2 linked regions of the Azospira inquinata genome follow. The protein of the gene in region 2 interacts with the protein of the main gene of each other region in a pairwise test. Links are inferred from orthologs where the notes say so. Each region holds a gene or a part of one and is shown on either strand. Other genes may lie near its edges. The genes, in order: Azoinq_RS07355 and ndk.

The links.
Region 1: the proteins of ndk (region 2) and Azoinq_RS07355 interact in binary tests that used the Escherichia coli proteins (3 or more experiments, as listed by UniProt). The link is inferred for Azospira inquinata from one-to-one orthologs.

The regions. Positions count from the first base shown.
Region 1 is NZ_CP064782.1:1,615,374-1,618,395, reverse strand. Bases 168-2,875 are described here. They hold Azoinq_RS07355 (5-formyltetrahydrofolate cyclo-ligase), read left to right. Parts: upstream 168-1,068; coding sequence 1,069-1,683; downstream 1,684-2,875. Other genes in these bases: Azoinq_RS07345 (TonB-dependent siderophore receptor), read right to left, coding at 2,769-2,875; Azoinq_RS07350 (tetratricopeptide repeat protein), read left to right, coding at 1,783-2,640; Azoinq_RS07360 (lytic transglycosylase domain-containing protein), read right to left, coding at 168-1,019. In the rest of the region: more of Azoinq_RS07360, read right to left, coding at 1-167; more of Azoinq_RS07345, read right to left, coding at 2,876-3,022. UniProt on the Escherichia coli protein: Involved in the removal of 5-formyltetrahydrofolate.
Region 2 is NZ_CP064782.1:2,829,459-2,832,752, forward strand. Bases 17-2,996 are described here. They hold ndk (nucleoside-diphosphate kinase), read left to right. Parts: upstream 17-1,283; coding sequence 1,284-1,709; downstream 1,710-2,996. Other genes in these bases: Azoinq_RS12845 (TRAP transporter substrate-binding protein), read left to right, coding at 100-1,077; rlmN (23S rRNA (adenine(2503)-C(2))-methyltransferase RlmN), read left to right, coding at 1,717-2,820; pilW (type IV pilus biogenesis/stability protein PilW), read left to right, coding at 2,817-2,996. In the rest of the region: more of pilW, read left to right, coding at 2,997-3,294. UniProt on the Escherichia coli protein: Major role in the synthesis of nucleoside triphosphates other than ATP. The ATP gamma phosphate is transferred to the NDP beta phosphate via a ping-pong mechanism, using a phosphorylated active-site intermediate.

The sequences.
Region 1 (3,022 bases), 1.2 Mb from region 2 along the record:
ACCCCGTCCCGCACGGCGCCCCAATCCTGGGCCCGCAAGGCGGCCCGCACGCGCCAAGCCTGGGGCTCGTCGCTCAACACCCCGTCCCCGGCCCGCTTATACCAATTGAGGGCATCGCCAAAATGGCGGGAAGCGGCCTGCCAGGCCACCTCGCCCCAAATCCAGTGCAGGTCGTTGGCCTGGAACTGGTCCTGGAGCTTTTCCAGCCGGTCCTTGGCCACCGCCGGGTCATTGCGGGCTACCCGTTGCAGGGCCAGGAGGGCCAATTCCCGCACCTGCCGGTTGGCGGCAAAGCTGGGGGGCAGCTGGTAGAGCCAGACCAGGGGCTTATCCACCACCTGGGCATAGGTCCGGCTGTCCGGGGCCTGGGAGACGGGCAGATACTGGACCGTATTCCAGGCCTGGGCCGTTTTGTTGGCTTCAAACTGGAGATGGATGCGGTCCCAGACATCGGCGGCCAGCACCCGCTTGTTCAGCACCAGGGCTTCCAGCACCGGCACACAGGGCGGGGGCGGGTCCATCAGGCTGCGCCAGAGGGGCAAGGCCTCATCCAGGGCCCGACCATCGCCCCGCTGAATGCGTCCCTGCAAGGCGTAGCAGGCTAAATCCTGGTCCGGCTGGGAAACCTTGGGATATTCGGCGTCGAATTCCTGCCAGCGTTGCTGCTTGGCCAGGAAGCGCAGCCAATCGCCCCGCAGCTTTTCCGCCAGGTAGGTTTTGTCCTGCCGGTTGAGAAAATCCGCGATGGCCGCCGGATCGGTCTGATCCAGGTGAATGCGCAGCCGGTAATAATCCACATAGGGCCCCAGATCGGAGCCCTGGAGTTCGGGAGCCAGGCGTTCCAGCCGGGCCGCATCCCCGGCCCGGAAAGCGTCACGGGCGAGGAGAAAGCGGTCATCCGTATAGGCGGAAGCCAGGGAGGAACAGGCCCACAGGCCGATCCACAGAAGTTTGCCGAGCCCGGCACGCCAGGGAGCCAGGGGGGCGGAAAAGCGGGAGGAGGAAAAGGGGGAGAACATCGTGTGTGATAAGCTGGACGCCAGGACTACAGCATTCGCAGCATAGCACATGAGCGCCGCCCCTTCCTCCCCGGCCCCCGCCGGCCCCCACTCCCTTTCCTGCCGCAGCGCCCTGCGCCGGCAGCTGGTGGCCGCCCGTCTGGCCCTGGCCCCGGAACAGGTGGCCGCCCTTTCCCAGGCCATCTGCGCCCACCTGCTGGCGGGCTTTCCCCAACTGGCCCAGCAGGTAGTGGGCTTTTGCTGGCCGGTCCATAACGAACCGGACCTGCGCCCCGCCCTGGTGGACCTGGCCCGCCGGGGCGCCACCCCGGCCCTGCCGGTGGTGGTGAAAAACGCCGCCCCCCTGGCCTTTCGCCCCTGGACCCCGGATACCCCCCTGACCCCGGACCGCTACGGCATTCCCACCCCGGCCACCGGGGACTGGGTCGTCCCCAGCGTCCTGCTGCTGCCGGTTAATGGGGTGGATGAAAAAGGCTACCGGCTGGGTTATGGGGGCGGCTACTTTGACCGCACCCTGGCCGCCCTGGCCCCCCGCCCCCTGGCTATCGGCGTGGGTTTTGAACAGGCCCGGGTGGCGGATATTCGCCCGGAAGCCCACGACATGCCCCTGGACGCCCTGGTAACGGAAGCGGGCATTTTCCGCTTTTCCCCGCCCCAGGCCTGAGCCCGGCGGCCCCCACCCACCCCTGCGACAATCCGCCGCATTCCGGGCCCGGCCCCGGGAGGGGAACAATCCCCCCTTTCCTTTTTTCCGGACCCAGCCATGCCCCTACCCCATTCCCCCCTGTCCGTGCTGGCAGGAGCCCTGCTCCTGGCCCTGAGCGCCCTCCCCTCCCTGGCGGCCGGAGCCAGCGAAAGTCCCGCCGCCCCCACCGGGGTCAGGGAACGGCTGGAACAGATCAGGGAAAACGCCCGTCAGGACCCGGCAGCAACGGCCCGAGCCCTGGCCGCCATGGCCGGGGAGCCCCAGACTACGGCGGATCGGGCCACCTGGCTGCGCCTTTCCCGGGAAGCGGCGGTGCGCAACGGGGACCGGACCACCCTGGAGGCCCTGAAGAACGGCACGGACCCTTTTTCCCTGAGAGCCCTGGCCCATGTTCTAGCAGCCAACGGCTATCTGGATGAGGGCAATTTTGCCGCCGCCCGGCAGGAACTGGCCCAGGTCCAGCCCCTAGAGGCCATCAATACCCGGGATCAGCGCCGCTATTGGGCCCTCCGGGCCCGGCTCGCCCAGCTGGAAGGCCGGGAAGGGGAAGAGCGGGAGGCCCTGGAGCACATCGTCCATGAGCTGGCCCACTGGACCTCGGCAGAGTGCCAGTCCTGCCACAACGATCCCAAACAGCCCCAGGCCATCCCGGCCCTAGATTTAACCCATTTCTGGTTCGGCCAACGCCTGGTTCTGCTGATGCAGCGCCAGGGGGACGCCCTCCGGGTACAGCGCCAAGCGGAACAACGGCTGGCAGCCGACCCTAAGGACCTGGACGCCCGCATTCTGCGGGGCTACGCCCTCCTGGCCCAGCATCGGCCGCGGGAAGCAGAGCAATGCTTCCGGGCCATTCCCTGGGCCGCCTTCCCGGATCGGCCGGGCACCCCTCCCCGCATGATGTTTCTCTGGCCCTAGGCGCCGGGGCCCGGAAAAGGCCCAGGGAAGAGGCTCCCAAGGAAACCGGGGCCCCTTGACCCCCGACCCGTCTAGCCGCCCCGACCCGGGCCCCCGGTTTTTCCCCGGAGGCCCGGGGCCCTACCCGCCTACAGGGACAACCGCCAGGTCAGCATGACGCTGCGGGGCTCCCCGTAGGTGTTGTAGGTATTGGAACCGCCAATCCGGGCAAAATAGGACCGGTCGAACAGATTTTTCACATTCAGGGAAACGCTGGATTTGGGGGTAAAACGGTAGCCCAGGCGGGCATCCACCACCCCGTAGCCCCCCTGTTCCCGGGACGCGCTGCTGCCGTTCCCGGCAAAGCGGCTCATGGCATTCAGGCCCAGGCCGGCGCTAAAGC
Region 2 (3,294 bases):
TCCACAGTTTTCCCGGATCTATTCCTTTTGGCAGAATGAAGCCCAATTAATCCGGGGTCGGAAGCGATGATGGGGTGGATGGGAAAAATCCTGTGGGGAATGCTGCTGTGCCTGGGAAGCCTGGGGGCTACGGCCTGGGGGCAGCCCCAGATCATTATTAAATTCAGCCATGTGGTGGCGCCGGACACCCCCAAGGGCAAGGCGGCGGAATACTTTAAGTGGCGGGCGGAAACCCTGACCCGGGGCCGGGTACGGGTGGATGTGTATCCCAACAGCCAGCTTTACAAGGACAAGGAAGAACTGGAAGCCCTCCAGCTGGGGGCGGTGCAGATGCTGGCTCCCTCCCTGGCCAAATTCGGGCCCCTGGGTATCCGGGAATTCGAGGTCTTTGACTTGCCCTATATTTTCGATAACTACGACATGCTGCACCGGATTACCCAGGGGTCCGTGGGGCGGGAACTGCTGGATAAGCTGGACGCCAAGGGCATCAAAGGCTTGGCTTTCTGGGACAACGGTTTCAAGTCCTTTTCCGCCAATACCCCCATCCATCTGCCCGGGGACCTGAAGGGCAAGCGCCTGCGCATCCAATCTTCCAAGGTGCTGGATGAGGAAATCCGGGCTCTGGGGGGGCGTCCCCAGGTGATGCCGTTTTCCGAGGTTTACCCGGCCCTCAAGGCCGGGGTGATCGACGGGACGGAAAACCCAGTTTCCAATTTCTACACCCAGAAAATGTATCTGGTGCAGCCCTATCTGTCCCTCACCGACCACGGCTATCTGGGCTATGCGGTGATCGTGAACAAGCGCTTTTGGGATGAATTGCCCGCTGATGTGCGCAGCGCCCTGGAACAGGCGGTGCGGGATTCCACTCTCTACGCCAACCGGATCGCCAAGGAAGAAAACGACCGGGCCCTGGAGGCGGTGCGGCGCAGCGGCAAGACCCACATCTATCAGCCCAACGCCCGGGAGCGGGCCGCTTTCAAACAGGCCCTGATTCCGGTACATGCCCGCATGGCTGCCCGGATCGGGCCGGACCTGATTCGGGCCATTTATCGGGAGACCGGCTTCAAGGCCAATTAACGCTTCTCCCTTAAAAGTTGCCGCCTGCGCTCACTGGACGCGCACCGGGTTATTCACCGGTGCGCGTTTTTTTATGGCCGGGTGCTGGGCTGGCGGGCTTCCCCGGCCCCTGGCCCGGCCCAGGACAAGCGGATAGCCTGCGGCTTTCCATGAAGGTCTGGTAAAATATAAAGTTATTCTCAAACCCAGCTATTGACGGAGTAAAAATGGCTATCGAACGCACCCTTTCCATCATCAAACCCGACGCCGTTGCCAAGAACGTGATCGGCCAAATCTATTCCCGTTTTGAAGGCGCTGGTCTGAAGGTCATCGCCGCCAAGATGGCTTGGCTGTCCGCCGAAGAAGCTGGCAAGTTTTACGCCGTGCACAAAGAACGTCCCTTCTTCAAGGATCTGGTTTCCTTCATGATCTCCGGCCCGGTGATGATCCAGGTGCTGGAAGGGGAAGGCGCCATTGCCAAGAATCGGGAACTGATGGGCGCCACCGATCCGAAGAAGGCCGATGCGGGTACCATCCGCGCTGATTTCGCCGAATCCATCGACGCCAATGCGGTGCACGGTTCCGATGCCCCGGAAACCGCCAAGGTGGAAATCTCCTTCTTCTTCCCCGAAATGAACGTCTACTCCCGCTAAGCCGTCCATGACCGTCAATCTGCTCGATTTCGATCCCCAGGGCTTGGAAGCCTGGTTCGCCTCCCGAGGGGAAAAGCCCTTCCGGGCGCGCCAGGTGCTGCGCTGGATGCATCGTTTCGGGCAGAGTGACTTTGACGCCATGACCGATCTGGCCAAGAGTCTGCGGGAAAAACTCAAGGCCGAAGCGGAAGTGCGTCCCCCCGCCGTCCGCAGCGACAAGCTGTCGGACGACGGCACCCGCAAATTTCTGTTTGACGTGGGCAACGGTAACGCGGTGGAAACCGTGTTTATCCCGGAAGATGACCGGGGCACCCTGTGCGTATCCACCCAGGCGGGTTGCGCCCTGGACTGCGCTTTTTGCTCCACGGGCAAGCAAGGCTTCAACCGCAATCTGGAAGTGTCGGAAATCATCGGCCAGCTCTGGCAGGCCAATCGGGCTCTGGGCGGCTTCGCCCCGGACGCCAAGGACGAGCGGAAAATCAGCAATGTGGTGCTCATGGGCATGGGGGAACCCCTGGCCAATTTTGAGCACACCGTGGCGGCCCTGCGCCTGATGCTGGATGATAACGCCTACGGCCTGTCCCGGCGCCGGGTTACCGTCTCCACCTCCGGGGTGGTGCCGGCCATGGACCGGCTGCGGGAAGAATGCCCGGTGGCCCTGGCGGTTTCCCTCCATGCGCCCAACGATGAATTACGGGATCGGCTGGTGCCGATCAATCAGAAATACCCCCTGGTGGAACTGATGGCGGCCTGTCGTCGTTATCTGGAAAAAGCCCCCCGGGATTTCATTACCTTCGAATACGTCATGCTGGACGGGATCAATGATTCCGATCAGCATGCCCGGCAACTGTTGGACTTGACGTGCAAGGTGCCGTGCAAGTTCAATCTCATCCCATTCAACCCCTTTCCGGGATCTCCTTTCCGCCGCTCTCCCGCGCCCCGTATCCGCCGCTTTGCCGATATTTTGATTCAGGCCGGAATTGTCACCACTACCCGGAAAACCCGGGGCGACGATATCGATGCGGCCTGCGGTCAACTGGCCGGGCAGGTCAAGGATAAGACGCGACGGACGGCGGGGCGGCTGATTCCCATCGCCGAGGTTCGTCCATGAAACGCTTTGCGCTGTTCCTGTTCGCTGCTTTTGGCGTCTTCTGGCTGGGCGGTTGCGGTAGCACTCCCCTGGCCCAGGCTGCTTCCCTGATTCCTGCGGTAACGTCCGATGGGGCTAGCCCCACGCCGGGGCCTTCGGTGGGAGAACCGGCCAAACGGGCCAAGGTGCATACGGAACTGGCGGCCCTCTACTTCCAGGACGGCAACATGGCGGTGGCCCTGGATGAACTGAACAAGGCGACCCAGGCCGATTCCGGCTACGCGCCCGCCTACAACATGCTGGGCTTGGTGCATATGGATCTCCACGAAAACGGGGAAGCGGAACAGAATTTCCGCCGGGCCCTGTCTTTGACCCCCAATGCGCCGGAAGTGAATAACAATTTCGGCTGGTTTCTTTGCCAGAACGGCCGGGAGAAAGAATCCATCGCCTATTTCCTGGCGGCGGTAAAAGACCCCTTGTACCGCACACCGGACC